One region of the Streptomyces vastus genome, then DNA from elsewhere that is predicted to be linked to it. Evidence: riboswitches for the same ligand, from Rfam matches in the RefSeq annotation. Region 1 holds a riboswitch; each other region holds the start of a gene.

Region 1 (10,203 bases):
GCTCGGGGTATGCGGTGTCCCCTGGGCGGGGCCTCTGGGGCGGGCCGTTGTGGACGCGCTCAATATTGCGCGGGATGCGGGGAGTTATCCGTGGAGCTTCAGCGGGGTCATGGGACTCGCGGAGCGCTGCCTCGACCCGTCGGAGGCCGCCCGTCTCGACGCCCTCACGGCCGTGCCCGACGAGCCGGAGAACGCGTCACCCGGTGCCGGGGGGTACTGGGCGGAGTCGTTCCAGCGGCTGGTGGGGACGTTGCGGTTGCGCGCGGCAATGCGGCTCGAACTGGACGGGGCGCCGATGGGGGTGGGGGGTTAGGTTCGTTGACGGGTGCGGGTGGGTGAGTGGTTGCTCGCGCGGTTCCTCGCGCCCCTGGGGTGCGTGCGTGGGTCGGGGCCGTGGGCTGGTGCGTCAGCTCGTCGCAGCGTGGGCATACGGCCCTTCGGCTCACAGGGCGCAGGTGGCCTGAGACAGAACCTGAGCGACGGGCATACGACGCACCGGCCCACGTCCCCTCCCGCCGGTGGGAAACTGCGGGTGGTTGGGGTGCGGGCTTTCCCGGGGCGCTTGCTCCTCGGGGCGCGGGCAGTCGCAGGCTTTTGCTTTCAGGGGCGCGGGGCTGTGACATATGCGGCTCCGCCGCGGGGTGCGACCAGCCACGACGGGCCCGCACTCGCCGACGAACCGAACCCACCACCCCCGTAGGCGCCCTCGCTCAACCAGAGGCAGCCGGCTGCCGAACGTTCGCTCGGACCCAGTCCACGATCGACGCCGTCGTGGCCCCCGGCGTGAAGATCTCGGCGACACCCTTCTCCTTGAGGGGCGGAATGTCCGCCTCGGGGATGATTCCGCCACCGAAGACCTTGATGTCCGACGCCTCGCGCTCCTTGAGGAGTTCGATGACGGCGGCGAAAAGGGTGTTGTGGGCCCCGGAAAGAATGGAGAGCCCGATCGCGTCCGCATCCTCCTGGATCGCGGTGTCGACGATCTGCTCCGGCGTCTGATGGAGGCCGGTGTAAATGACCTCCATGCCGGCGTCACGCAGGGCCCGCGCAATCACCTTGGCGCCACGATCGTGGCCGTCGAGCCCCGGCTTGGCCACCACCACGCGGATCGGACCGGCTGCCACACCCATCACTGTTGCCTCCATGTACCGACTTCCGCCCCGCCGAGAAACGATCTCCAGCGAACCGGACTGCGAAAATCCGTATCTAGCAAAAACCTAAATCGACCTGTTACCGTCCCGCACCGGCTTGTATCGACTGATAGCACCTCAAGACGCAGACGGCGACTCGTCGCAACCGTTACACGTCAGCCCACGTCAGGTGTACCCAGCGGCACAGCCACCCCGCACCGCGCCGGCCGGGGAAGTGAACGAACGTTATCGCCACCATCCCGCAACCGGCAGTTTCGCGGTGGAGACCGAGGGGGAAATCACACGATGGGACAAGTTCGCCGCGCACCGATCCCGCACCCTGAGGCACATGGGCCACAGCCGGGCCGGGCGCAAGGGGAGCCGCCACGAGGTCGCCGCACCTCCGCGCCGCCAGCCGGGCGGCCGGATGGCGCGGCATTTCGGCGACCGCACGACGACGGGAACTCCCGTCGTTCCACGGGCGTGATAAACGCCACCCGTGCACCGTCGTACTCCTCGTCGGCGGTTTCCCATGAGGGCACACGGGGGACAAAGCCGTCCTTCCGTGCGCCGACGGGAGGTCGGCCATGAAGGTCACCAGGGCAGTAATGCCCTTTTATCCGCTTTTGCCGCTCTGTCAACGGCTGTTGCCCAGCAGACTGGCCGGACTCTCACTGACTCTCCTCAAGGCCACGGCCCTTGAGGTCGCGATCCTCGCGGGACACCTGATCCTCTATCCCACGGGCATCACCCAAGAGCGCCGCCCGGGCGCCGCTTCGCCCTCTCCGGCCCCCAACCTCCCCTCCGCCTCACTCCCCAGGCCCCGCCGCGCACCGGACGACTTCACCTCCGAGATCGCGACCGAGGCAGACACCGACCGTGACGCCGAGGCCCACCGCCTGCCTACCCAGCCCAAACCACCGGTCGTCCTCCTCCACGGATTCATAGACAACCGCTCGGTGTTCGTGCTGCTGCGCCGCTCACTGGCCCAGCACGGCAGGCAGCAGATCGAGTCGCTCAACTACTCGCCCCTGACCTGCGACATACGCACCGCCGCCGAGCTGCTCGGCCGGCACATAGAGGAGATCTGCGAGCGCACCGGTCAGCAGGAGGTGGACATCGTCGGCCACAGCCTCGGCGGACTGATCGCGCGCTATTACGTGCAGCGTCTGGGCGGCGACGTACGCGTACGGACGCTTGTGACCTTGGGCACGCCGCACTCGGGCACACGTGTGGCACCGCTGATGAACGCGCATCCGATCGTGCGGCAGATGCGGCCCGGCTCCACCGTGCTCGAGGAGCTGCGCGAGCCCGCACCGGCCTGCCGGACCCGGTTTGTGAGCTTTTGGAGCGATCTCGACCAGTTGATGGACCCGTTGGAGACGGCCTGCGTCGAGCACCCGGACCTGCTCGCACAGAACGTACGGGTGAGCGGGATAGGCCACCTCGCCCTGCCCGTGCACCCGGCGGTCGCAGCCGGCATACGGCAGGTGCTCGACATCGAGGAGACCGCGGGAGTCCCTGCCGCCGCACGCACCGGCGGACTGACCGTGGCGTAAGTCACAACACTCCCCGCGCACCGGCTGGATATCGAACGCCGAACAGCCGGGGAACACCCCCGCGCCCTCGAACGTTCATCGAACGAAAGGCCAAAGTCGCACCCGCAGTCCGCCGAAAGGCGGCCGAATGCCCGTTTCCCGAGCGGGGGATGACGGCCGAAGATTGTCGCGCCCGTCTACCGCCGGGTACAGTCACCGCACTGCTCTGCCAGCGCCCCTGTCGTCGAGGCGAAAGAGAAGTTGGTGAACGACCGTCACCCGTCGGGGACCGTACCGCCCCCGGCCGCGGCTCCCGAAGCCGCCTCGACGCACTTCGCGTCGCATGGCGAGCACGGGTTCCAGTACGGCGACTTCACCACGTACGACGCCTACACCGCCACCGGATTTGACGCGGCGCCCACCGGCATCTACGACACATACGGCACACCGGGTGCCTGCGCGGCGCCACCCTTCGAGGCCACGACGAGCTTCGAGACCGATCCCCTCTTCGGCGACCTGCCGGGCAGCGGCGTCACGGGTTCGTACGCGTCCACCGGCAGTCACCAGACGCTGAACTACGACCCCTACGCGGCTCACCACCACGCCGCGTACGACACCGGCGGCCATGACGCGAACGGCCTGTGGACGGACACCTCCGGTCAGCAGCGGCTCATGGGAATCCCCGCGCAGTCCACGGGCCCCGACATCAGCGGTCAGTGGGACGCCAACGCCTGGCTCCAGGCCGATCCGCTCGGCCAGGCCCAGCAGTGGAACACGCAGACCTTCGACTCGGGTGCGTACGACGCCACCGCGTGGAACTCGGACGGTGGCGAGCAGCACGCGTCGTACGACCAGCACGAGCCGCATGAGCAGTACGAACCGTACGACCAGTCGGCCACAGCGATCTTCGAGCCGGTCACGTACGAACAACAGGCCGTCATAGAGGACGAGTTCCCCGCCTCCGACGACCTGGACACGGACACCGGCACCGATCTCAGCACCGGCAGCCACGACGAACCCCCTCTCCTCGACGGCCCCGAAGAGCTCGCCCCGGACGCCACCGCCGTCCTGCCGGCCCCCCGCCCGGGGTCCCGTACCGCATCCCGTGCAGCCTCCCGCTCCCGCCGCCGCACCCCGCCCAAGCGTTCCGCTCTGCTGACGGTTGCGGTGCCGTCCGCGTGTGTGATGGGTGTGGCCGGGATCGCGGCAGCATCCGTGGGCAGCGGGAACGGGAACGAGAGCAATGAGACGACGGCCGCGACCGGCACGACCGCTGTGCAGCCGGCAACCGCCAACAACAAGCTCGACACCCAGCTCGAGAGCCTGACCGCGGACGCGGACGACTTCGCCGACCGGGCGAGCCGTACGCAGGAGCGGATCGATCTCAAGGCCCAGCAGGAGGCCGAGAAGAAGCGGGCGGCGGCGGAGGCGGCGCGCAAGGAGCGGCTGCGTCCGAAGTTCGCGGTGCCGGTCGAGCAGAAGGGGCTCAGCGCCTACTACGGCCAGGCCGGCATCAACTGGATGTCCGTGCACACGGGCATCGACTTCCCCGTCTCGTACGGCACGACGGTGATGGCCGCGACCGACGGCGTCGTCCGTACGGAGTGGAACAGCGCGTACGGGAACATGGCGATCGTGACCGCGAAGGACGGTACGGAGACGTGGTACTGCCACCTCTCCACGTACAAGGTCGCTTCCGGAACCGAGGTGAAGGCCGGCGACCCGATCGCGTTCTCCGGCAACTCCGGCAACTCGACGGGCCCGCACCTCCACTTCGAGGTACGCCCGGGCGGCGGCGACGCGATCGACCCCCTGCCGTGGCTCCGCAGCCACGGCCTCAACCCGACGTAACCGCCCCGCCGCGCGGCCACCGAGCCCCGCAGGGCTACAGCTTCTCCACCGGCGCGTACCGCAGCAGCAGCCGCTTCGGCTTTGTGTCCCCGAAGTCGATCGTCGCCTCCGCGTTCGACCCCGTGCCCTTCACGCCGACCACCGTGCCGAGCCCGAACTGGTCGTGTGTGACCCGGTCCCCCACGGCCAGCGACACCACCGGCTTCTCCGTGGCCCCGCCCCGCCGCGTGGCGAAGCCGGAGGCGCCCGAGGCCGCCGAGCGCGAGCGGGAGGAGGGCAGGGAGGCCGCCACGCCCGCCGCGGGGCCGGAGGCCACCGCTCCCATGGACCCCGTCCGCTTCCACTCCAGATGGGTGTCCGGAATCTCCTCCAGGAAGCGGGACGGCGGGTTGTACGAGGGCTGCCCCCAGGCACTCCGCATCGAGGACCGCGTCAGATACAGCCGCTCCCGCGCGCGTGTGATGCCCACGTACGCGAGCCGCCGCTCCTCCTCCAGTTCCTTGGTCTGGCCGAGCGCGCGCATGTGCGGGAAGACACCGTCCTCCATGCCGGTCAAGAACACCACGGGGAACTCGAGGCCCTTGGCGGTGTGGAGGGTCATCAGCGTTATGACGCCGGAGCCGTCCTCTTCCTCGTCCGGGATCTGGTCGGAGTCGGCGACGAGCGCGACCCGCTCCAGGAAGTCGGAGAGCCCGCCCACAGCCTCGCCCTCACCGGCGTCCTGCTCGAACTCCAGGGCCACGGCGGCGAGTTCCTGAAGGTTCTCGATACGGGTCTCGTCCTGCGGGTCCGTGGAAGCCTGCAACTCGGCCAGATAGCCGGTGCGTTCGAGCACGGCCTCCAGGACCGTGGCCGGGCCCGCGCCCGACTCGACGATGGTCCGCAGCTCCTCCATCAGCGTGTTGAACCGCTTGACGGCGTTCGTGGAGCGAGCCGCCATGCCGTACGCCTCGTCGACGCGGCGCAGCGCCTGCGAGAAGCTGATCCTCTCCCGCGAGGCGAGTGCGTCGATCATCGCCTCGGCCCGGTCGCCGATGCCCCGCTTGGGGACGTTGAGAATCCGCCTCAGCGGTACGGAGTCCTCAGGGTTGGCGAGAACCCTCAAGTACGCGAGGACGTCCCGGACTTCCTTGCGCTCGTAGAAGCGGACGCCGCCGACGACCTTGTAGGGCAGGCCGACGCGGATGAAGACCTCTTCGAAGACGCGGGACTGGGCGTTCGTACGGTAGAAGACGGCGACGTCGCCGGCCTTCGCCTCACCGGCGTCCGTCAGCCGGTCGATCTCGTCGGCGACGAACTGCGCCTCGTCGTGCTCCGTGTCGGCGACGTAGCCGGTGATGCGCGCGCCCGCGCCCGCGTTGGTCCACAGGTTCTTGGGGCGGCGGCTTTCATTGCGCTCGATGACCGCGTTGGCGGCGCTCAGGATCGTCTGTGTGGAGCGGTAGTTCTGCTCCAGGAGGATCGTCGTCGCGTCCGGGTAGTCCTCCTCGAACTGGAGGATGTTGCGGATGGTCGCGCCGCGGAAGGCGTAGATGGACTGGTCGGCGTCACCGACGACGCACAGTTCGGCGGGCGGCACGTCGTGCTCGCTCGGGGGTACGTCCACGGGGTGCTCGGAGGTGCCGACGAGTTCCCGTACGAGGGCGTACTGGGCGTGGTTCGTGTCCTGGTACTCGTCCACCAGTACGTGGCGGAAGCGGCGGCGGTAGTGCTCGGCGACGTCCGGGAAGGCACGCAGGAGGTTGACCGTCGTCATGATCAGGTCGTCGAAGTCGAGGGCGTTGGCCTCGCGCAGCCGCGACTGGTAGAGCGCGTACGCCTGGGCGAGAGTCTTCTCGAAGCCGTCATTCGCCTGCGCGGCGAAGTCCTCTTCGTCGATCAGCTCGTTCTTGAGGTTCGAGACCTTGGCGCTGAACGACTTGGGCGGGAAGCGCTTCGGGTCGAGGTCCAGGTCGCGGCAGACCAGGGCCATGAGGCGCTTGCTGTCGGCGGCGTCGTAGATCGAGAACGAGGACGTGAAGCCGAGCTTCTTCGACTCCCGCCGCAGGATCCGCACGCACGCGCTGTGGAAGGTCATCACCCACATCGCGTTCGCACGCGGGCCGACGAGGTGCTCGACGCGCTCTTTCATCTCGCCCGCGGCCTTGTTGGTGAACGTGATCGCGAGGATCTGGCCCGGATGCACCTTCCGCTCGCCGAGCAGGTACGCGATCCGGTGCGTGAGCACACGGGTCTTGCCGGAGCCGGCGCCGGCCACGATGAGCAGGGGGGAGCCGGAGTGCACGACGGCCGCGCGCTGGTTGTCGTTCAGCCCCTCCAGGAGCGAGGCCGCGTCCACATGGGGACGGGGTGCGCCGTCGCGGTAGTAGGCCTCCCGGTCCGGCGGCACGTCGAACTTCCCGCCGAACAGATCGTCCGGAACCTGCTCCGGTACGTGATCGTCCTCGGGCGGTGGCGGGGGCTCTTCCTCGTGGTCCCGCGAGGGCTTGAGGTCCGCCAGGAAGCTGTCATCAAAGAGGCTGCTCATCGCTCTCCGAGTCTAGGCTCCCCCACTGACACCTCGCGGCCGCCCTGAAAAGCTGCCCCAAAACCCTGGAGGCTCTGCCGGGACGAGCCTGCCGGGATTCCTCTCACCCTCCAGGACCGTCCCGTCACGGTCGGCGACGGATCATGACGCCTGAGGTCAAGGTCACGAAAACGTATCGGACAATTCGCACATCAACCTTCACAGGAGCCACACGAGTTGGTTAGCTTTCGCAGTGGGCCGCTCGACCCCCACCGGCGAACGTCGCCGGGCCGTGCGGCTCCCGCCGAGTCCGGTACGCCCTTGTGGCCGCCCGGAGCCGGGGACCCACCGACCTTGGGGTGAATCGGGCCAACTCCCTTAGGGGACGAGGACCGTAGGGCAAACCTTCCGAAGCACACGCCCGAACCCGACAGCTAACTCGGTAGGCGGAGCACGGAAGGAGTCGCCTTCGTGGCGCCACACCGCAAAGCGCGGTCGTCCAGTCCCAAGGGCATACGGACCCCTGCCCTCGCCACCGCCGCTCTTACTTCGGTGGCCCTCCTGTCGCAGACCGCGAACGCTTCGCCCTCGGCGGAGCCGAAGCCCAGCCTCGACGAAGTCCAGAAGAAGGTCGACGACCTCTACCAGCAGGCGGAGACGGCGACCGAGAAGTACAACGGCGCCAAGGAGAAGACCGGCAAGCAGCGCAAGAAGGTCGACAACCTCCTTGACGACGTGGCCTCCCGCACGCAGAAGCTCAACGAAGCGCGCGAGGAGCTCGGTACGTTCGCCGCCGCGCAGTACCGTACGGGCGCCGCCGCCCCTGACACCGCGTCCCTGCTGCTCGCGGACAACCCGCAGGACTACTTCGACCAGAACCAGCTGATGGACCGGCTGACCAGCCGCCAGCAGCAGGCCGTCGACGACTATGCGACGCAGCAGTCCGAAATGACGCAGAAGCGTCAGGAGGCCTCCGAGAGCCTTCAGGCGCTCACCAAGACCGAGAACACCCTGAAGTCGTCCAAGGCGGACGTTCAGCGGAAGCTCGCAGAGGCGCGCCAGATGCTCTCGCAGCTGACCGCCGAGGAGAAGGCGCGGCTCGCGGCGATCGAGCGGGAGAAGCGCGAGGAGGCCCAGCGCAAGGCGGAGGAGCTGGCGCGGCAGCAGCAGGCCGCGGAGGAGCAGCGCCGCCAACAGCAGCAGGCCCAGCCGACTCCCGCGCCCTCCACCGGCGCGGGGACCTCGACCGGCACGGGCACCTCCGCGGGCACCACGACGGCCAAGGGCGAGAAGGCGATCGCCTTCGCCCGTTCCCAGACCGGCAAGCCGTACGTCTGGGGCGCGTCGGGACCGGACTCCTACGACTGCTCCGGCCTCACCCAGGCGGCCTGGAAGGCCGCCGGCGTCACCCTCCCGCGCACCACCTGGGACCAGGTCAAGGTGGGCACCCAGGTCTCGGTCGCCAGCGCCCAGCCCGGCGACCTCGTCTTCTTCTACGACGACATCAGCCACGTCGGCCTCTACCTCGGCGACGGCATGATGATCCACGCCCCGAAGCCGGGTGCGTACGTCCGCGAGGAGTCGATCTACTACATGCCGGTCCACAGCGTGGTCCGTCCGGCGTGAGGCACGCGCGCGTGGACCCCTTTTCGGGGTGCACGCGCGCGTGAGCCCGTTTCGGGGCTCCTCAAGGGGCCGCTTTTGAGGCTCTTCAGGCCGTCACGTCCAGAGCACCGCAATGAAAACGTTCGCGGTGGTCAGCCCGCCGACCAGGCCGAACAAGCCCTTGTCCACCTTCTCCTCGTCCCGCTTCACGTACACGAGGCCCAGGATCACGATCAGCAACGCCAGCTTGACGCCGATCTTGATGTTGTTGACCGTCTGGTCGTCGGCCTGGTTGAGGCCGACCAGGATCACGCCCGTGACGAGCATGGTGAACGCGCCGTGGAGCATCGCGGGGCCGAAGCGGGCCGTGCCCTCGCCCATCGCCTTCATCTGGGTGAGGAAGCCGCCGAGGAGTGCGGCGATACCGATGATGTGCAGGGCGACGAAGAGATGGATGAGTACGTCCATGACGCCGGAGCCTAACCGGGGGCCCCTGCACGGCCTCACACCACCCCGCGTCCCCGTACGGGCCCTGACGGACGCCTGCGGACAGTGACAGAGGCCTGCGGACACGGACGGGCCCATAGCACCGCCGAGCCGCCCGGGCCTCCACGACTGCCGCATCGGTCAACGCCTCGCGTCAACTCGGCGCCTCCAGGCCGGGATCACGGTCGTACACGGTCACCTCGTTGCCCAGTCCCGTCAGTTCCGTACATGGCGTTACCAAGCCGGCACGGTCAGGTTTAGCGTCCTTCCCCAGGTGACCGGCTCCCCACCGCCGTCCGGACCAGGGGCGGCAGCCGGTACATCACCGCCGAGAAGATCCGGCGGCGGCCCGCTCCCCCTGTGCGGGCCGCCGCCGGACGCGTGACCGGCCCGTTCGGGAAGGAAGTGTGTCCAGGTGGCAGCGCACCGCAAGCCAAGACAGCGCTCACTCGGTGGCAATACGGCCCGCACCGCCTTCACGATCGCACTCGCGGGCGCGGCGAGCGCCACCTCCTTCGACGGTGCGGGGCACGCCGAGCCACGGTTGACCCCGGATCAGGTGCGGGCGAAGGTCGACAAGTTGTACCAGGAGGCGGAGGTCGCCACCGAGAAGTACAACGGGGCGAAGGAGAAGGCCGACAAGGCGGAGGAACGGGTGGACTTCCTCCAGGACGAGGCCGCCCGCAGGACGGAGCGGCTCAACTCCGAGCGGGACACTCTGGGTTCGGTGGCTGCCGCGCAGTACCGGGACGGGGGCCTGGACCCCGCGCTGCGGCTCTTCCTCTCCTCGGAGCCCGATCAGTACCTGGATGAGGCCGCGTTCGCCGAACGCGCCGGCAGCCGGCAGGCCTCGACCGTTTCGCGCGTACGCGGCCAACTGCGCGAGATCGAGCAGTTGCGCGGGGCCGCCCATGTCGAGCTGGCCTCGCTCAAGTCCCAGCAGGCGGCGCTGAACCGGCACAAGAAGACGGTCACGGGAAAGCTCGGCGAGGCCCGGCGGCTGCTGTCCCGCCTGACGGACGAACAGCGAGCACGGATCGGCGCGGACGACGCCGCCACGGCCCGCACCTCACGCTCCGCTCCGCCG
Region 2 (10,203 bases), on a different contig from region 1:
CGGTCCCGGCGCCGCGCCGTACGCTCAACAGCCTCAAGTGGGCCGTTCTCATCCCGGTCGTGGGCGTTGCTGCCGGATTTCTCACCCGGTTTCCATACGGCGGGTTGTGGATCGGAGTTGTCATCCTGCTCGGTGCTGCGGCTGCCGCTGCGATTGTCGCCGGCAACAGTTGGCATCGGGCAGGCGCCGCGACGCTCGCGGGTTTCTCCGCGATTGCGTTGCCGCTGTTCGCCGGGCCCGGGATGTACGAGCTCTATATGAAGCAGGTCGGCGAGCGGGTCCACGCTGCGGTGGCCGACACCGGGGAGCGCAGGGGTGTGAAGAGGAGCACCACGCTGTCCGTGTGCCGAGTCGTGGACACGACCGGGGCCGTAAAGGATCTGTCCGAACAGCAGAACTGCCACGGCCAGTTCAAGCCGGGGCAGCTCATCGTCCTGTTCAAGGATCCGCTTGGTGTGCTCGATCCATGGGCGGAGGCTCTGCCCGGGGACCGCAGCGTCGATCCCCTCACGCTTCAGATCACGGCGGGGCTCTTCCTCGTGACCGGCTCATCCCTCTTCTATGCCGGGCAGCGGCGACGTTCCGACGGCGACCTGGTGGCGAGGGAACTGCGCAAGGTCCGGCGTTTGTGACGTCCGGGCGAGGTCTCGGTCGACTGTGCCGGGCAACGGGGCAGGGGGGCGTCCGGAGTCGCATGGACAGCCCACCTTCAGGGTCGTCGACCGTGCCGCTGCGGCGGCACGGTTGGGCAAGGTGAAATTGGTGTATCAGCTACGAATGTTACACATTATGGGCGATCTGTAACGTTTGTAGATCTACGTGCCGGTGGGTAGTCGACATGCACCACGTGCGTATACGCGGCCAGAGGCGAGCTTCGTCCGATATTCGACCTTATGCGGCAGCCTGCTTCCCGGACGCCGGTGCTCCGGCCTCCACTTCAAGCTCAACGTGGGACAACCCCGCAGAATGTAATGCCCGAGTTGCCTACATTGCCGCTTTATTCAGGCTTAGTGGTGCTTGATCGCGTGAATTGGGTCACGTTCGGGTGGATTGGGTGTTGAGGTGGCGCCTCGGCAACTTCCGCTTTGCGGTACGTAAGTTGAAGGTTGCGTTCCGGAATAATCGGGCGATTTCCCCCTCGTTTCGACGAGTTCATAAGGGGCGGACCGGGATTTCGGGGCTTGTTTCGGGTGTGTGCTCTCGCATACGTTCTCGTCGATCCGGGCGGAACGCCGAATCCTGCCGCCGCCTCGGAACCCCATTCATCCACGCGCTGACGGCAGGAGCGGGGGACCCAGGTAAGTCGCCGATCCGGGCACCGGAACGGCTTGGGGTGAAGTCGCGCTCATCGTGCGGCCGGGCATCTCCCGCCCGAACCCGACAGCTCACCTCGCAGGCGCCGGAGAGGAATTCGCCATGCCCGCACGAGGTAAGCACCGCCGTCCGAAAGCCCGCCGCATCGCCCGCGTCGTCGTCCCCGTAGGAACGGGCGGGGCCGCGCTCGCGCTCCCGTTCGTGGGGGTGACCGGCGCTCACGCCGCCCAGCCGGCGGCGCAGGTCGCACAGGTTGCGCAAGCCGCGGTTCCGCAGGTCGAGCTCGTCACGCACAAGGTGGTCAAGGGTGACACCCTGATCAGGATTGCGAAGAAGCGCACCACGAGCGGCGGTTGGCAGAAGCTCTACAAGGCCAACCGTGCGGTCATCGGTGACAACCCCTCGCTGATCAAGCCGGGCCTCACGCTGACGGTCGGTACGAAGAAGTCGGCCGCGAGCCCGGCGGCTGCCAAGTCCGCGGCGCCCGCTGCTGCCACCCCCGCCGCCGCGAAGACGTACACGAACGACCTCGACGGCTGGATCAAGGAGGCGCTGGACATCATGGCCCAGCATGGGATTCCGGGCTCGTACGACGGCATCCACCGCAACGTCATGCGCGAGTCGTCGGGGAACCCGCAGGCCATCAACAACTGGGACTCCAACGCCGCGGCCGGGACCCCGTCCAAGGGCCTCCTGCAGACCATCGATCCGACCTTCCAGGCCTACCACGTGCCCGGTACGTCGATGGACCCCTTCGACCCGGTCGCGAACATCGCGGCGGCCTGCAACTACGCCGCCGACAGATACGGCTCGATCGACAACGTCAACGGCCCTTACTGATCGGGCCTGGCTCGGCCTGCGACACGGCCATGGCCACAAGTGCCCCGTCCATGGGTCCATCCACCTGGGCGGGGCCGTTGGGGCCCATCGGTGGGAAATGCATTCTGAGGGCCTCGGCTTCGTCGGCTTGGACGACGACCTCGACGACCCGTGACCGTCACCGGCCGCAAGGCGGCCGGGGCCACCCGTTGACCGAAGCTCAGAAGCAGGCGAACAAGCTGGTCAGCCGCGAGCGTGCGGCCAACGAGCACGGCTTCGCCGACCTGATGAACTGGCGGATCCCCTCAAGGTTCGCATGAACGCCCGACACGCGACCGCCCTCATGCGACCGCGCTCCTGCGGGCTTTCCTCGTGCTGACGAACGCCGAGATCGAGCGCTGACGGACGATCACCTGCCACCGATCACGGTCGGCCCGATCATCCGGGCTCGAAGCGCCCATCCCCCTCGCCGTAACAGCAAGCCGGCCGGAATGCGCGTGTGTGCGGAATTTTGGAATCCACGCCCCTGAAGGGCTTGTGACAGGCCGTGACGCCGGGCCCGGAGGGGACGTGGCACAGACGGTGCGCCCCAACACGTGGCTGATCCGGCACCACGGGAAGCGATGACTCATCCGGAGGCGGGGAGGTCGGGCGCAGAAGCCGACGATCCGACGTCCCTTAGTGGGTTTGGCAGTTGGCGAGAAATCGCTTGATCCGAACGCCCGATCGGATCAAGATGGCTCTGCCCGGTCGGAGGAGATCACCGACCCACATGACGCGCCGCCCTGACCATGGGTGCGCGGGGGCAACGGGGGATGGAAAACGGGGGTCTGAATTATGTGCGTTTCACGCTGCGTTGCCGCCAAGTGCGAGATGCCGGCCGTTCGCGACGCCCAGCACCGGTAGGAGTCACCTTCCATCCGCCATCCGGCGCGATCGACCGCCGGTATGCGCGGTTCCGTCATGGCCGCGCGCTGTCCACATCACTGTTCGCACAGGGAGACATCCATGCGTCTACGCACCATGGCCGCTACCGCGGCCGTTGCCTCGCTGGTACTCGGCGGCGTCGCCGCCGCACCGTCGTTCGCCGCGGACGACCCCACCACGGTTCCCGGAGTCGTGACCGACGTCCTCACGCCCGAGGAGGAGGCTCAGGTCCACGCGCAGGCCGACGCCGCCGACACGGTGGATATGTACTACAAGGGCGAGAGAATCGACCCCGCGTCCGACTGGGAGGGCGCGCAGATCTGCGTCGAGGTGTCGGAGGACGGCACGATGCAGTGCTTCGACAACGACCGCGAGGCCAACACCTACCTCAGCGCCAACGCGCCGACCGCGGAGGGCCGGGCGGGAGCCAAGCGGGCGCTCACGGACCGAGCCTACCGCGATTGCCCGAGTAACTGGGTGTGCCTCTGGCAGAACTCCAATTACTCGGGCCGGCGGCTGCAGTGGCCGACGTATTCCGAGGCCAAAACGCGCCACCTCAACCAGTACTCCCCGTCGTTCCGGGACAAGGCTTCCTCTGCGTTCATAAACCGTCCGCAGCGCGGAGTTGAGCTCTACGACTTCCGTTCGGGCCTGCCCGACCCGCACCTGTTCCTGGGAGCGGGATACAGCCTCTACTCCAACTTCGCCAACATCGACTACACCTATGGCGGCAGTTGGAACGACAAGGCCGACGCCATCAAGTTCTGATCCTGGGGCCTGACCTCTACCGGTGCCTCCCTCGTGGGGGCGCCGGTATGGTGTCGCCCCCCATCCGGCCCACGTAACGCGACGGAGACGTTGAGTGAAGCCCACCCCCCACACTGCTGCCGTTCTCGCGCTCTGTGCCGCCCTGTTCGGCGGGGCCACCGCCTGCACCGCCGAGGACACCGCGAAGGCCGACAAGGTCGGCGTAGCCGAAACCCTGCCGACGGACACGGACAAGAAGCAGTCGAAGAAGCAGGCCGAGGACTTCCGCTCCTGGGTGAAGGAGCACGGAACAACGCAGCAGAAGGCCGCGGTACTGCGCGTCGACCGCATCATCGGCGAATGGAACGAGCACACCGGAAACGCCTACATCTCCACCGACATCAACGGTGGGAAAACCGAAGTGAAGGATCCGCAAGCCGCAGTTGACGCCATCGTCAAGGCATTCAGCGGGTGGAAGGATTCGGATCAGGGATATGTGTCCGTCTACGACGTGTTCGGCAACGCGATGGTCACCAACCAACAGTTCTGACCCCTTCGGGGACCGACGCATGGTGAGCTGGGCAGGTGTGTCACGCGTCACAGGGAACCGGTGACGGGTTGCGGACACTTCGTTTCGTGGAGACATCGCCGAGTGAGCGGGTGCGGTCCGGTAGCCGGGCGGCGTTCGATGAGATCTTCGACGAACACGCGGGAGTCGTGTATGCGCATGCCCTTCGGGTGACAGGAAACTGGGCCGTGGCCGAGGACGTCGTGTCCTTGACGTTCCTGGAGGCCTGGCGGCTGAGGGAGAAGCTGCGTGCCGAGGTGCTGAGCGTCCGGGCGTGGCTGCTGGGCATCGCGAACAACGTGCTGCGCAACACCACGCGGGCGGCCCGCCGACACCGGGCGGCGATGTCACGAATGCCGCCCCGGCCGCCCGTGCCCGACTTCGCGGACGAGGTGGTGGGCCGGCTCGCCGATACCGAACAGCTTCAAGCGGCGGCACGCGCGCTGCGCAGGTTGCGGCGGGCCGACCGTGAGGTGTTCACCCTGTGCGTGTGGTCGGATCTGAGCTACGCGGAGGCCGCCGAGGTTCTCGGGATCCCGGTGGGCACCGTCCGGTCCCGGCTGTCGCGCGCCCGCGCGCGGCTGCGTGAACTCGCCCACGACGAACTGCGCGGCGGCCCGAGGCCGATGGAACCCCTTGCGGGCAGCGGACACACATCAGGCAGCCGCACTCCTGCGGCCCGGTCACCACAGGAGAGGAACCGATGAACGCCGTCTCCCAGCAGCAGCCCGAGCGACACGAGCGGGCCGAGCGTGAGGAACTGGCCCGGCTGCTGCCGGCCGCGGACACATCCGGACTGACTCCCGACCGGCACCGCCTGCTCAAGGGACACGTCATGAACGAGATCGACTTCGACGCGCCGTCCGCCGCGGGGGCGGCGCGTCGTTCCCGCAAACGCCTGGTGTTCGTCCTGGCCCCCACCGCTGCCGCGTGCGCACTGGCTCTCTCGGTCGCTCTCGGCGGAATCGACGCGCTCACCGGCGGACGGGACACCGCCGGTCCCGGCAGCGTGGCGACACAGCCTGTGGCCTCGCCCGCCGCGGTCGAGCTGCTGAACCGCATCGCGCTGACCGCCAACGAACAGCCCGGCACCCAGGTCCGCGACAACCAGTACACCTATGTCAAGATCGTCGGCTTCGCGACGGCCCTGAACGGGGAGACCGGCGCGACGGAGCGGACCGACGAAGCCAGGGAAGAGTGGACCTCCGTGGATGGCACCGGCCGCACGCTGCAGCAGCAGGACGGTGAGGAATTCTGGCTGGACGCCCCGGGAGGCGGAACGCCGAACTCACCGACCTATCGACTGCTGGAAGGCCTGCCCACGGACCCAACGGCGCTGCTGAAGGAGATCTACGAGGACGCCGATCTCAACCATGGGTCGGGCACCGATTCCACCCTCGGCGCGGACCAAGCGGCCTTCGTCGCCATCGGTGACATGCTCCGCTACTCGGCGGCCCCGCCCGCCAGCAGCGCCGCGCTGTACCGGGCCGCCGCCCGTATCCCGGGTGTCACCACCCGCCCCGACGCTGTCGACGCCGCAGGCCGCCACGGGGTCGCGGTCACCCGTACCCATGACGGCGAACGCAACGAATGGATCTTCGACAAGGGCACCCTGCGTCTGCTGGGCACGCGCACCGTCCTCGTCGAGGACAGCGACTGGGGCAAGGCCGGTACCGCGGTCGAATCCGTCGCCATCACCGCCACGGGCATCGTCGACAAGCCCGGGCGGACGCCCGCGGAGGCCTCCGAGCGCCACGCCTGACCTCACCGCGACGAGGAACGCGAACCCGGCCGACGCGTCAACGGGCCTTCGACGCGGCTGACATCCGATCGTCGGCCGCGTCCCGGCCCAGGCCGGACGACGACGAACCGCCGACCGACCCGACGGCGGACATGGCACCCCCCGTCGGCCTACTCCAGCACGGCGTCCCCGCAGCCGCGGACGGCTGGCCTCCCTGACTCTCCTCGTCGGCTCCCAGGTGTCGGGACAGTGTGGATCAACTGAGCTTTGCGTTCTGCGCCTTCAGGACCGCTGCCGGGATCTTCGCGTCGCTGGGGTAGCCCTTGAAGATGGCCCCGCCGTTCACCGAGTAGTAGACGGCGACGATGTCGGCGCTGCGTACGGCCGCGCCGTGCACCGTGTGCGTGACCCCCTTGAACGCCATCGTGGACTTGAAGGCGAGGGATTCGTCACCTGCCGCATCGGTCTTCTCCGCGGTGACGGTGTCCTGCTTGCCGCTGTTGCCGTTCGCCTTGGCCGTGAAGCCGGCGCCGCAGGAGTCCACCGCCTTGGAGAGGCCGGCCATGGCGGACTGCGCCTTGCCCTCCTCCTCGTAGGCGTTGAGCGTTATGTAGTTGGACCCCTTGGTGAGGGTGTTTGTCGACGCGTGATGGGTGAGGAAAGCCTGCGGTTCGCCCAGCGGGAGCTGGTTCATCACGTACGCCAGTGGGGCGCAGACCGCTTTGTCCAGGGTGACCTCGTCCTGGGACTTGGCGAAGGTGTACTCGGCGTCCAGGGTTGACTTCTCCACCTTGTAGCCGCCGCCCACCTCGGCCTGGGTGACCATGAGCTTGGCCAGCCGCTCGGCCGGGCTCGGCCCCTTCGCCTGGGAAGCAGAGGCCGAGGCCTTTGGCTCGTCGGCAGCGGCAGCGGCAGCGGCAGCGTCGGTATCGGAGTCATCGCTGCCGCAGCCGGTCAGGCCGGTGAGTACGGCGACGGAGAGCGCGGAGGCAGCCAGGGCGGTTCGCTTCATGGGGGGACGGGCTCCTCGGTTTCTCGAGATGGAGAGAGATGGAGAGGGTGGGGAGGTGTGGGGGAGGTAAGGACGGTAGCCGTACGGGATCCTTGGCGCTTCGTGGGGTGCCGTCGCGGCAAGGGAGCGCCTGAACTCACGTACGGAGGGGTGTCCGTGAGCAGCAGCCCCGCTTGCCGCGTCGCCAACCCCCCCTACTGGCCCGGGAACTTCCAGATGAACGGCTCCCCGTCCTCCTCCGACCAGTGGACCTCCATCTCCTTCGCGTTCGCCGGGATCAGGTACGACTCGCAGAACGTGTGGCTCTCGCCCGTCCTCCAGCTCTCGACGTCGTACGGGTCCTCGCAGCCCGGCGCGTCGTCGGAGGCGCCGATGAGCAGGGCGCCCCGCTTGCCGTCCGCCCAGATGGTGGTGCCGTCGCCCGCGTCGGAGTCGGACGTCAGGGCCGGGCCCCCCTTGTGCGTGAATTTCACGTGCGCGACCGCGAGCACCAGGCCCTTGGCCTCCGCCTTGTCCTGCACCAGCTCCTGGGCCTCGGCCTCGGTGCCGACGTCCACCTTCTGCGCGGTGATGTCGTAGGTGACGTTGCCGGCCTCTTCCTCGACCTTGCCCTCGGCGCTCTCGCCCGTGGCCATCTCGCCACCGGAGGCCGCCTCGGCCGGAGTTGCCGCCCCCTTGGCCTTGGCCTTGTCGGCGGGCTTCTTCGCGTCGGCCTTGTCCTCCCCGCCACCGCACGCGGTCAGCGCAAGCGCGAGAACGGCGACGGGCGCGGCGACGCGCAGGGCGGTTTTCTGGTCCAGCAAGACAAACTCCTTGTGAGTGTTGCGAGTTGGGGGGATGTGGGGATGCGGGGATGCCCCCGCGCGAGCGCCACAGCGGCACGGCACCAAAGCGGTACAGGGGTACAGCGGCACAGCCACACAGCGTTACGCGGTCGAGGTGCCGATTCCGATGCCGGTGCTCTACGGGGCTGCCGGCCACCGGAGTTGCACCAGGAAAAGCCCAACTGCTCGTCGGGCAGACGACGTTCCCCGTGCGCGGATCCGCTCGCAGCGGAAACGCGATCACCAGATCCTGGGGTACCGCCCCTCACGCTGTCAACAAACGTGAACACTCACCGTCACAGACAGCCGGAGGGTGCAGCCGTGGGGCACCCTCCCACCTGGAAGGTCACCGCACGCTCCGGACTCGTGAGCAAATCGTGCAGGAACGGTGGCTTCCGCATGACGATCACATGTCCGCAGCACGTCACACCGTTCGCGCTCGCACAGCGAAACCCGCTTATGAAGGCCCGTACTCAACGGGGAACCAACTGGCCCGCGTTGCGCGTGGATAACGTCGAGTCCTGTGTGGTTCACGATCGTTGGCGCGCCTTGAGGGGCTTATGCGCCCCTGATACGGTGCGATGACTTGACACTCATTCCAGCATTCCAGCCGCCGGTTATTCGGCCAGGTCGGGCGGTCGGGCGGTACGTCCGATGCGGAATGGAGTGTCCTAAATGACAGAAACCTTCTTGGGTGTACGGGGAGCGGTTGCGTGAAGATCCAAGAGCGTACGGGGGCGGGTAACAACCGTTCCGCGGTGCCGGCTCAGCCGGCGATGGGTGAGCGCCTTCCCGCGCCACCTCGCGAGCGCAAACCGGCACTCGCCGCTCTCGCCGTGCTGCTCATCCTGGTCGGAGCGCTCGGGGCGACGATGCTCGTGCTGCGTGCCGGGGATCGTATTGAGGTCATCCAGGTGAAGGACGGCGCCGCCATCCAGGCCGGCGAGCCCATCACCGACAGCAACATCACCTCCGTCATGGTCGCGGAAGACTCCGCCATCCGCTACGTCCGGTGGGAACAGCGCGAGGACCTCAAGGCCCTGAAGGCCAAGTCGACCATCTACGGGGGCACCGTCCTCATCGGTGACATGTTCGCGAAGCAGGCCTCCCTCCCCGCCGGCAAGGCCTCCGTAGGCCTCGCCCTCAAGGAGGGTCAGTACCCGGCCAACGTGAAGGTCGGCGACACCGTCGCCGCCTACCGCGTGAGCGACACCGCCCCCGGCTCCGACAGGGACAACTCCTCCTCCGGTGGTACAGCTGCGGGCACCGACACCCTCCTGGTCGACAACGCGCGCGTGAACACCAAGAACAGCGGCGACGACGCCACCATCAGCACCGGCAACCTCGCCATCACGGTGCTCGTCGACCAGGACGACGTCCCCGCCCTCACCCAGGCCGCCGCCGCGGGCGACGTCGCCGTCGCCCTCGTACCCGGCAACTAAGGGCGAGAGAGACAACAAGAGACATGGCGCTCATCGCTCTCGCCGCCGACAAAGGGTCCCCCGGCGTCACCACGGCAGCCGTCGCCCTCGCCGCGGTCTGGCCCCGCCGGGTTCTGCTGGCGGAGACCGATCCGGCCGGCGGTGACCTCGTGTACCGCAGTGCCGCCGCGCACGGCGGTCCGCTGAACCCCAACACCGGCATGCTCTCCATCGCCGCCACCGCGCGCCGGGGTCTCGTACCGGATCAACTCTGGGACCACGTACAGCCGTTGAGCGGCGGACTCGAGGTGCTGGTCGGGCTCGGGAACGCCGAGCAGGCCGCCGGGCTCGCCGGTCTGTGGCCGACTCTCGGCCGGGCCTTCGCCCACCTCGCCGACTCGCCGAACGCGCCCGCCGACGTCATCGCCGACTGCGGCCGGATCGCCGGGGACACCCCCGCCGTCGAGATGTTCTCGCAGGCGGCCCTCGTCCTCCTCATCTCCCGTACGGAGCCGGAGGCCATCGCCCGTGTACGCGACCGGGCAGCCGCCCTCACCGCCAAGCTGCACGGCGGCGCCCGCGGCGCCGCCTCCCTCGCGACCCCGCTCATCGGCGTCATCCTCATCGCCGACCCGGGCGAGTCCGCCAAGCTCGTCCACCAGGTCAACGACATGCTGGTGCACGCGCAGACCGGCGCCCGCGTCGTGGGCACGCTCGCCGACGACCCGTCCGGCGCCGACCAGTTGGCCGGACGCAAGCGCGGCCGGCTCGACAAGTCGCTGCTCATCCGCTCGGCGCGCAAGGTCACCGCGGACCTCTACCAGCAGTTC
Region 3 (10,203 bases), on a different contig from region 1:
ATCTTCAGGGCCTCGGCGAGATCTGTCATCCGCAGACAGTGGTGAGGAGTCTCGGAGAGGGTGGCCAGGATCGTGTAGTACAGGTGCGGCATACCGGCCTCCTGCTGGAGCTGCCGGTCGAGCGCGTCCTCCAGAAGGTGGGAGGCGGCGATGTACGCGCGCCAGGCGCGTTGCTCCTCGGGGGTGAGCCAGCGGGTCGTCATGCCTTCAGTGTAGGTACTGTTTAAAAGTTGAACCACCATCGGCTTGACACGAGCGGAGAGTACGCCCCATGCCCCACCCCTACGTCCTGTTGTCCGCCGCCGTCTCCCTCGACGGCTACCTGGACGACACCGGCCCCGAACGGCTGCGGCTCTCCGGCCCGGCCGACTTCGACCGGGTCGACGAGGTGCGGGCCCACTCCGACGCGATCCTGGTCGGCGCGGGCACCCTGCGCGCCGACAACCCCCGCCTCCTGGTCAACTCCGCCGAGCGGCGCGCGGCCAGGATCGCGGAAGGCCGCCCGGAGTACCCGCTGAAGGTCACCGTCAGCGGCAGCGGCGACCTGGACCCGACCCTCAACTTCTGGTCCACGGGCGGCGAGAAGGTCGTGTACACGACCGACAAGGGCGCCCCGAAAGCCACCGCGGCCCTCCGCGGTCAGGGCGTCGATGTCGTCCCCGTCGGGCCCGAGCTCGACTGGCCGGCCGTACTCGACCACCTCCACGATGTACGAGGCGTACGGCGGCTCATGGTCGAAGGCGGCGGGCGCGTGCACACCCAGCTGCTTCAGGAGGGCCTCGCGGACGAGCTGCAGCTCGCTCTCGCGCCCCTCCTCGTGGGGCAGCCGGACGCACCCCGGCTGTTCGGACCCGGCGGCTACCCGGGCGGGGTGCGCAACCGGATGCGGCTGGTGGAGACCCGGCCGGTGGGCGATGTGGTGCTCATGCGCTACGTGCCCACGGCGCCCGGAGCAGGCGGGCCGGCCTCCGCCGCCGACCGGCACTGGCTGGAGCTCGCCTGCGAGCTCGCCGCCCAGTGCCCGCCTTCGCGGACCGCGTTCAGCGTCGGCGCGGTCGTCGTGGCGGCGGACGGTACGGAACTGGCCCGCGGGTACTCCCGCGAGTCCGACCCCGTGTCGCACGCCGAGGAGGCCGCGCTCGCGAAACTCGACCCGGCCGATCCGCGCCTTCCCGCCGCCACCGTCTACAGCAGCCTGGAACCCTGCGCCCGCCGCGCCTCCCGGCCTGCCCCCTGCGCCCGCCTGATCCTCGACGCGGGCGTACGCCGCGTGGTCACCGCCTGGCGCGAGCCGGACACGTTCGTCCGGTCCGCGGACGGCAGCGGCCTGCTGGCCGCCGAAGGCGCCGAAGTCGTCGTACTCCCGGAATACGCGGAACGGGCCGCCGAGCCCAACCGCCACCTGCTCGGCCGGTGACCGGGAGCGATCGGTTAAGGGCAGGCGGCGAAAACCCGTGTGCTGAGCGTCCCGCGGATGGCGTACACTGGTCTTACCGACGCGGGGTGGAGCAGCTCGGTAGCTCGCTGGGCTCATAACCCAGAGGTCGCAGGTTCAAATCCTGTCCCCGCTACTGAACACTCAGGGCCGGAACCCACGGGTTCCGGCCCTGAGTGCTTTCCGGGTTTCCGACGGTGCTGTCCCGATGGTCCGCTCACTCACTCGGCCCGCACAGGTCGCCCCCCGACCACCCGCCGGGAAACCTGGACGGAGCGCGGTGAAGGGCGGGAGAGCAGTGGTGGGGCCGGGAGAAGCGGAGACTGGCTGGCGGAGGGTCGCTGACCTCCGGACTCTTGTCCGCGCCCTCCCTGTGCTGCTGATCATCGCGGGCGTCTGCTACGACTTCCTCACCCCGCCCCCCTTCACCGCGGTGCCCTTCTTCACGGTCGCCCCGCTCGTCGCGGCGCCCCTCTCCACGTTCGGCAACACGCTGCGTACCGGAGTCGTGGCCGTCGCCGCCCTGTCCCTGCTGCACATCAGGGGGCCCTTCGACGTGGGCTCGGCCACCGAGATCGCCACCGCGGCGGCGGTCGCCCTGCTGGCCCTCGCCATCAACCGCCTCGTACGCCGCAGTGACCAACGTCTCGCCTCCGCGCGCGAGATCGCGGAGGCGGCCCAGAGGGCCGTACTGCCCGAACCGGCCGAACGGATCGGCGGGCTCGACATCGCGGCGCGGTACGAGGCGGCGCAGGCGGACGCGTTCATCGGGGGTGACCTGTACGCCGTGCAGGACACCCCGCACGGCGTACGGCTCGTCCTCGGTGACGTACGGGGGAAGGGCATGGGCGCTGTGGCGGCCGTTGCCGTGCTCATCGGGGCCTTCCGGGAGGCCGCCGAGCAGGAGGCGACCCTGGAGGCGGTGGCGCAGCGGCTGGAGCGGGCGCTGGTGCGCGAGGCCGCCCGGCGAGGCGGCCTCGAAGCGGTCGAGGGCTTCACCACCGCCGTACTCGCCGAGATCCCGCACGCCGGCGCCGTCGTACGCATCGTCCACCGCGGTCACCCCGGGCCGCTCCTGCTGTACGGGGACGGCTCGCTGGAAACACTCCGGTCCGAGGACCCCGCACTGCCGCTCGGGATGGGCGAGCTGGGCCCGTGGCCCGGCCGGGCGCAGGAGGTCCCGTTCCCCGGCGGGGCCACCCTGCTCTTCTACACGGACGGGGTGACCGAGGCCCGGGACCGGCACGGCGTCTTCTTCGACCCCGCTCAGTGCCTCGCGGGCCGGACCTTCCACGGACCCCGGGTGCTGCTCGCCACGCTCGTGGAGGCGGTCCTCCGGCACACGGGAGCCGGCGGCGCGACGGACGACATGGCGCTGCTGGCCGTCAGGAGGCCGTGAGGCGGGTTCTTGAACCGCCCCGTGGTCTTGGTGCCTGCGGGGTTTCAATATCACCGGTAGTAGTCGAATCAACTCACTCCGGTTAGCAACTGAAACATTGTCAACAGAAGTCACAGCAGTGAATTACCCCTGAGTCAGGATCAACTCGCCCGATTCGTCCCGCTCATGACCTGAAAGTCCAGGCCAAGACCGCCAACGAATCTTCAGAACAGCTTGGAATCCGGTGCCTGCCTCTATTAACGTTCGATAACGCAGCGCGGTCGTCCCAGCCGTCACAAGAGTCGGCTCCGTGCGCACGCGCCGAATCCCGCAAGGGAACCGGGGAACCACCAACTTGGGGTGAATCGGGCGTTGTTCCTGGTGGAGACACCGTGAGCGACGCGCGTAGGAGACCTTCCTGCTCCGAACCCGTCAGCTAACCCGGTAGGCGACAAGGAAGGAAAGGAGTGCGCCTACGTGGCGTCCAACCGGCCTGCCCCCCAGACTTCGTTCGCGCCGAGTGAGCAGCAGCCCGACTCATTCGGCTACGGCAAACGCCAGGACGAGGAGACCTGGGAGGAGTGGAACCCCACCGAGGATTCCCTCAAGCCCGTTCGCGGCAGGCACCGCGTCGGCAAGCAGCGCGGAGGAGGCCTTGCGCGCAGCTCCACGGTTCTGGGCGTCGGGGTCATAGCGGCCGTCAGCGCGGGCGGCATGGCCAGCGCGCAGACCGGCAAACCGCCGGTCTCCATCACCCTTCCCGACCTTCCCCTGATCTCGGACGACCCCGAGGAAGAGGCCGGCTCCGCGACACCGCTCACCCAGGCCGGTCTGAGCACGGCGGACGCCGAGCAGGGCAACTCCGACGCGGGCGAGGCCCTGCGCGCCCGCATCATCCTGCAGGCCGAGCGGCAGCAGGACCAGGTGGACCGCGAGGCCAGGCAGGCTGCGGCGACCGCCGCCGCCAAGCAGGCCGCCGAGCAGGCCGCCAAGGAGCGGGAAGCCGCCCAGGCCAAGGCCGAAGCCGCCAAGGAGAAGGCGGCGGAGGAGGCCCGGCAGAAGGCCGAGGCGGAGCGCCTCGCCGAGCTCGCCAGGAGCTTCGCGCTGCCGACGTCCTCGTACACCATCACCTCGACCTTCGGGCAGTCCGGCGCCCTGTGGTCCTCCGGGTCCCACACCGGCCTGGACTTCGCCGCCCCGTCGGGTACGCCGCTCAAGGCGGTCCACAGCGGCACCATCACCGAGGCCGGCTGGAACGGCTCGTACGGCTACCTCACCAAGCTCAAGCTCGACGACGGCACGGAGATCTGGTACGCCCACCAGTCCTCGATCAGCGTCAGCGTCGGCCAGCAGGTCAGCACGGGCGAGGTCATCGGCCGCGTGGGCGCGACCGGCAACGTCACCGGGGCGCACCTCCACATGGAGGTCAAGACGGCGGGTGGCGACGGAATCGACCCGATGGCCTGGCTGCGGAGCAAGGGGCTCAACCCGTAAACCCGTAGGTCTCGGTCGGCTCTTCGACCAGCTCTTCGACGCCATCCGCTTTCGGACGAGAAGCGGGTGGCGTCCTGCTTTTTCGCCTAGTTCCGGTAGGGGTTGTAGGCCGGGTCGTACGCCGGGAAGGGCGACGCCTGCCCGTACGCGTTCCCGTACGTAGGCCACGGTGGCGGCACCGGGAGCGGAGCCGTGGACCGGGCCGCGTACGCCAGCGCGGGGCGGGCAAGCTCGCGGCGGGCCCACAGCTCGTGGAGCAACTCCCGTTCCCGTACGACGAAGTCGGCGCCCGCACGGCCGCGGCGCCCCCGGTGGCGCAGGAACGCGAGGGACGTCGCGTACGCCTCGTACTCCGCGACCGCCCGCCCCGCCGGGCGCCCGCCGTGATACGTGGCGTACTCGCGGGCCAGTCGCCGCGCCTTCATCGAGCCGAGCACGAACGGCTCGGGAACGGTCAGCCAGCCCGCCATGGCGTACGCGGGCAGCTCGGCGCGCACCGTGCCGAGCTCACGCTGCCGCGTCCAGATGACCAGCCAGGTCAGCAGGCCGAACGCGGGCACCATGAACGCCGCGTACACCGCGAAGAAGCCGTACGTGCCGAAGGTCGACGAGCCGTTCCAGAGGGCGTGCATGCCCATCGCCAGCAGCAGGCCCGCGAAGGGCAGCAGTACGCGTCGTAGGTGCTGGCGGTCCGCCGAGAGCGCCGCGATGCCGAAGCCGATGCCGGTGAGCACGGTGAACAGCGGGTGCGCGAAGGGCGACATGATCACGCGTACGAAGAAGGTGGCCGCGGTGACGGAGGCGATACCGTCCTCGCCGCTGAGCTGGTCTGTGCCGAAGGCGGTGCCGAGGTAGAGGATGTTCTCGGTGAACGCGAAGCCGGTCGCGGTGACCCCGGCTATCACCACGCCGTCGACGATCCCGGTGAAGTCCCGTCTGCGGAACAGGAAGACGAGTAAGACGGCGGCGGCCTTCGCGCTCTCCTCCACGACCGGCGCTATGACCGTCGCACCGATCGTGTCGGCGCTCGACGGGTCCGCGGTGGCCGTGGCTATCCAACGCGTCGCGAAACTGTTCGCGACGATCGCTATCAGCGCCGCCGCGCAGGCGCCCCAGGCGAACGCGAACGTCAGGTTCCGCCAGGGCCCCGGCTCGACCCGGTCCAGCCAGCGGAACGCGGCGATCAGCAGCGGGACGGGCAGCACGGCAAGACCAAGGCCCACGAGAAAGCCCTCGGTGCCGGTCTGTTCGCGGACCAGGGCCAGGATGACGAGACCGGAGAGGGCGAGCAGGGTGATCAGCGCGCCGTAGCGCACCCACTTGCGGCGCCACCAGTGTGTATGCCGCCGGGTGCCTCCGGCGGGGGTGTCGGGGGGTGGTGGGTGCGCCGGGTACGCCGGATACGGAGGACTGGTGGCCACAACATCGACCCTAACCAGGGAGGGGCTGGGCTTGCGACGGTACGTTTGCGCTCGGCTGGGTTTGGGGCGCGGGGGTGACGTGTCGGCTTACCGAGCGCTGTGCGGCACGCGGTGGAACAGCAGATCGTGCACCACATGTCCCTTGTCCAGGCCCTGGCTCTCGAAACGGGTCAGCGGGCGGAAGTCCGGACGGGGCGCGAAACCGCCGTCCGGCTGGGTGTTCTCGAAGTCCGGGTGTGCGGTGAGGACTTCGAGCATCACCTCGGCGTACGGCTCCCAGTCCGTGGCGCAGTGCAACAGCGCGCCGGGCTTGAGGCGGGACGCGGCGAGTGTGAGGAAGTCCGGCTGGATCAGGCGGCGCTTGTGGTGGCGCTTCTTGGGCCAGGGGTCCGGGAAGTACACGCGCAGTCCGCCCAGGGAGTCCGGCCGGAGCATCTCCCTGAGCAGGATGATCGCGTCGCCGTTCCCGACCCGGATGTTGGACAGGCTGTTCCGGTCCGCGAGATTGAGCAGATTCCCCTGGCCAGGGGTGTGCACGTCGACGGCGAGAATGTTGGTGGCGGGATCCGTGGCGGCCATCTGCGCGGTGGCCTCGCCCATCCCGAACCCGATCTCCAGCACGACGGGCTTGTCGTTCCCGAACATATCGGTGAGGTCGATCTTCCGCCGGCCATCGATATCCAGCCCCCACTTGGGCCAGAGCCGCTGCAAGGCGTCGGCCTGCCCATGCGTGACCCGACTCCGCCGCGGCTGAAAACTACGGATCCGCCGCTCGAAGTGGGACCCGGCGGGATCGGCACGGGGGCCGTCGGGGAAGCGGGGTTCGCCTTTGGCGCGCGGGTGGGGGTGGCGGGGTTCTTCGGTGTTTTGGCGCTCAGACACAGTGCGTTTCATTTTACGTAGCGGGTTGCCTCCGGCGGTTGGGCGGGTGGGTTCGTTTGCGGGTGCGGGTGCGGGTGCGGGTGCGTGGGTGGTTGCTCGCGCAGTTCCCCGCGCCCCTGGGTGGGTGGTGGGTCGGGGCCGTGGGCCGGTGCGTCAGCCCGTCGCAGGGTGGGCATACGGCCCTTCGGCTTCCACAGGGCGCAGGTGACCTGAGACAGAACCTACGCGACGGGCATACGACGCACCGGCCCACGTCCCCTCCCGCCGGTGGGAAGCTGCGGGTAGTTGGGGGTGCGGGGAATCGCAGGCTATGGCTTTTCAGGGGCGCGGGGAACTGCGCGACCAGCCACGACCGACTGGCAGCCGCGACACGACATGTCACCCCCACCCCCTGGCGGGGGCCTGGGGCGCAGCCCCCCACGCGGCGGAGCCGCAAATTGATACAGCCGGGAAGGGGCGGGGCTGGGGAAAGAAACCCCCGCGGTCACCCCAACGCCTCCAGAACCCTCCGCCCCACCTCCCGCCCAATCGGAAGCGAAGCGGTAGCCGCAGGGGACGGCGCGTTCAGCACATGCACCGTCCGCGGCCCTTCCCGCAGAAGGAAGTCGTCCACCAACGTGCCGTCCCGAAGGACCGCCTGGGCGCGGACGCCCGCAGAAGCCGGAACCAGGTCATCCGGAGTAACCGCGGGCAACAACCGCCGCACAGCCCCGGCGAACGCCCCCTTGGACAAAGACCGCCGCAGCTCACCCCCGCCATACCGCCAGTGCCGCCGAGCTATCCGCCAGGCTCCGGGCCAGGCAAGCGTCGCCCCCAGCTCCCGAGCCCGCACGGTCCGCCAGTCATACCCCTCACGGGCCAACGCCGGCACAGCGTTCGGCCCGATGTGAACGCCCCCGTCGATCCCGCGCGTGAGATGCACCCCGAGGAACGGAAACGCGGGATCCGGCACCGGATACACCAGCCCCTTCACCAGCCAGGGCCGCGCCAGCGAGTAGTACTCCCCGCGGAACGGCACGATCCGCATCCCGGGCTCGTCCCCCGCAAGGCGAGCGATCTCGTCACAGTGCAGCCCCGCACAGTTGACCAGCACACGCGCGCGTACGACGTCCCCATCGCCCGTACGAACAGCGACCCCCAGATCGGGCCGCCGGTCGATGTACGTGACCTCCGCCCCGTACCGAATCTGCGCCCCCGAAGCCTCCGCGAGCTGCCGCGCGACGCCCACGAAGTCGCAGACGCCGGTCGTGGCGACATGAATGGCGGCCAGCCCCCGAACCTCCGGTTCGTACTCGGCGATCTGGGACGCGCCCAGCTCCCGTACCGGAATCCCGTTCTCCCGCCCCCGCTGCACCAGCGCATGCAGCCGCGGCAACTCGTCCCGCTCCGTGGCGACGATCAGCTTCCCCGTCACGGCATGCGCGATCCCGTACTCCGCACAGAACTTGACCATCTCGGCCGCACCCCGCACGGCATACCGCGCCTTGAGGGACCCGGGCCGGTAGTAGATGCCGCTGTGGATGACGCCGCTGTTGCGCCCCGTCTGGTGCTGGGCAGGTCCCGGCTCCTTCTCCAGCACCATCACCCGAGTCCCCGGCGCGGCCCGCGTAATCGCATAGGCCGTAGACAGCCCAACGATCCCCCCGCCGACCACGACCACATCACAGTCATAAACGATCACGCGCCGCACCTTCCCACCTCCCACTTAGATAGTGCACTGCGCCACTGACAACGCGCTGAAACCCGCGCCCCAAAGGGGCGCGGGGCGGTGTCAATTAGCGGTTCCGCCGCGTCGGCGCGCTCTACGCCGGAGCCACAAGCAACGGCCGAGCCCTCTCCCGCAACTCCATCACCCGCGGCTCATCCCCATACGGCTCCAGCCGATGCAGAAGATCCTTCACGTACTCCGTGGTGCGAGCAGAAGAGATCCGCCCCGCAACCTCCACCGCCCGCACGCCCTGCTCACACGCGGCGTCCAGGTTCCCCGACTCCAGCTCGGCGACCGCGGACACCACGAGCCGCAGGCCGTGCGACCGCACGAACTCCTCCGTCGGCTTCGACAGCGCCTGCTCGGTGAAGCGCCGCACCTGGCGCGGAGCCTTGAGATCGCGGTAGCACTCCGCGGCATCGGCGGCGAAACGGTCGTACGAGTAGAAGCCCAGCCAGGACGGGTCCTGGTCGCCGTCGCGGGCCCGCTCCAGCCAGCCCTCGGCGGACTTCAGGGCTCCGCCGGCCGCCTGGGCGTCACCGGCGCGCGCGTGTGCGCGTGCTTCGACGAGGCTGAAGAAGCTCATGGTGCGGGCCGTGGCCAGGCCGCGGTTGCGCTCCAGGGCGGCCTGGGCGAGGTCTACGCCCTCGTCGCCGAAGCCGCGGTACGTCGCCTGGAGGGACATGGAGGCCAGTACGTAACCCCCCAGAGGCACATCGGCCGCCGCGCGCGCGAGACGCAGCGCCTGGATGTAGTACCGCTGTGCGGCCTCCTGCTGGCCGGTGTCGAAGGCCATCCACCCGGCAAGGCGGGTCAGTTCGGCCGAGGCACCGAACAACGCCCGGCCCACCTCGTCCGAGTACGCGCCGAGCAGCAGCGGCGCCGCCTCCACTCGTAAGCACTCGGGCACCATGGACGAACGCCAGTCGCCGCCTCCGTACTTGGAGTCCCAGCGCCTGGCGTCCTCGGCGGCCTCACGCAGCTTCTGTACGTCGCTGTGGCCGACTTTCAGCGGTGCTCCGGAGCCGTCCACAGGGCTCGCGTCGCGGGCCACCGAACTGTCGGCCGGGGTTATCAGCCACCGGGAGGCGGGAGTCGCGTACGCGCTCACCGCGAACGAACCGGCCAGCGACTGCCAGATGCCTCCGGAGCCGGCTTTGCGCCCGGCGAGGTCGAGACGGTACAGGTCCGTCGCGGCGCGCACGGCCTGTCCTACGTCACGGGGGAAGGCGAGGCCCACTTCCGGGGCGGGATCGGCGTCCGCCAGACCGATCTCGTGGAGCGGTACGGGGCGGCCGAGCTTCTGGCCTATGGCCGCGGCGATGAGGTGCGGGGCGGCACCCTGCGGCACCATGCCCTTCGACACCCATCTCGCCACCGAGGTCTTGTCATAGCGAAGAGTCAGTCCGCGCTGTGCGCCAAGATCGTTGACGCGACGGGCGAGGCCTGCGTTGCTGATTCCCGCGAGGGCGAGAACGGCGCCGAGCTTTTCGTTCGGCCCGCGTTGCTCCCTGGACATGCGCCACCCCTCGACACAGACGGCTGCCGCGTTGGCATAACCACGCGGCATTCGTAAACCCAGCGTAGTTCGCCGCATCCCATGCGTTAAGAGGCATAGTTCCGGATGGCGAGATTGTGGTCCGCCAGGAAGTACGCAGCGTTGTGGTGTGCTCCCGGTGTGTGGCTGTGCGCCCGGCCGTGCGCTCTTCTCCGGCCACCGTCGAATCGCTTCCATGGATCCTGCGTGGGTCGGCCCGCTGTACTGGATCCAGCGGGCTGGGGGACACCGCCGTCTCATATCCCCGCGGGCGGCGGACCGGTCCGGGAGGCGAACTACGCCTCCCGGATCGTGCGTTGCGCAGGGCCTGTACGGAGCGTGTGCACG

Evidence for each region. A riboswitch is a leader RNA that binds a small molecule or an ion and turns the genes downstream of it on or off. The one in region 1 is predicted to bind cyclic di-AMP.
Region 2: another riboswitch for cyclic di-AMP. It lies ahead of ABD357_RS19350 (LysM peptidoglycan-binding domain-containing protein); the one in region 1 lies ahead of ABD357_RS06960 (C40 family peptidase).
Region 3: another riboswitch for cyclic di-AMP. It lies ahead of ABD357_RS30550 (M23 family metallopeptidase); the one in region 1 lies ahead of ABD357_RS06960 (C40 family peptidase).

What each region holds. Positions count from the first base shown of each region.
Region 1 covers NZ_BAAASJ010000018.1:5,478-15,680, reverse strand. The annotation lists gene ABD357_RS06990 (DUF5691 domain-containing protein) at 1-313, shown strand, start outside; gene icmB (coenzyme B12-dependent isobutyryl CoA mutase small subunit) at 711-1,130, opposite strand; gene ABD357_RS06980 (hypothetical protein) at 1,480-1,617, shown strand; gene ABD357_RS06975 (esterase/lipase family protein) at 1,718-2,689, shown strand; gene ABD357_RS06970 (M23 family metallopeptidase) at 2,933-4,519, shown strand; gene pcrA (DNA helicase PcrA) at 4,554-7,046, opposite strand; cyclic di-AMP (ydaO/yuaA leader) riboswitch at 7,318-7,489, shown strand; gene ABD357_RS06960 (C40 family peptidase) at 7,497-8,651, shown strand; gene ABD357_RS06955 (hypothetical protein) at 8,745-9,098, opposite strand; gene ABD357_RS06950 (C40 family peptidase) at 9,532-10,203, shown strand, end outside.
Region 2 covers NZ_BAAASJ010000036.1:222,231-232,433, reverse strand. The annotation lists gene ABD357_RS19355 (hypothetical protein) at 1-632, shown strand, start outside; cyclic di-AMP (ydaO/yuaA leader) riboswitch at 1,262-1,412, shown strand; gene ABD357_RS19350 (LysM peptidoglycan-binding domain-containing protein) at 1,417-2,154, shown strand; gene ABD357_RS19345 (peptidase inhibitor family I36 protein) at 3,142-3,828, shown strand; gene ABD357_RS19340 (hypothetical protein) at 3,923-4,357, shown strand; gene ABD357_RS19335 (RNA polymerase sigma factor) at 4,444-5,082, shown strand; gene ABD357_RS19330 (CU044_5270 family protein) at 5,079-6,137, shown strand; gene ABD357_RS19325 (hypothetical protein) at 6,373-7,128, opposite strand; gene ABD357_RS19320 (hypothetical protein) at 7,323-7,931, opposite strand; gene ABD357_RS19315 (hypothetical protein) at 8,666-9,394, shown strand; gene ABD357_RS19310 (hypothetical protein) at 9,418-10,203, shown strand, end outside.
Region 3 covers NZ_BAAASJ010000097.1:113,952-124,154, forward strand. The annotation lists gene ABD357_RS30530 (MarR family winged helix-turn-helix transcriptional regulator) at 1-203, opposite strand, end outside; gene ABD357_RS30535 (dihydrofolate reductase family protein) at 272-1,417, shown strand; tRNA gene ABD357_RS30540 (tRNA-Met) at 1,498-1,571, shown strand; gene ABD357_RS30545 (PP2C family protein-serine/threonine phosphatase) at 1,644-2,834, shown strand; cyclic di-AMP (ydaO/yuaA leader) riboswitch at 3,123-3,279, shown strand; gene ABD357_RS30550 (M23 family metallopeptidase) at 3,291-4,307, shown strand; gene ABD357_RS30555 (PrsW family intramembrane metalloprotease) at 4,394-5,728, opposite strand; gene trmB (tRNA (guanosine(46)-N7)-methyltransferase TrmB) at 5,816-6,622, opposite strand; gene lhgO (L-2-hydroxyglutarate oxidase) at 7,095-8,300, opposite strand; gene ABD357_RS30570 (NsdA family TPR-like regulatory protein) at 8,413-9,837, opposite strand.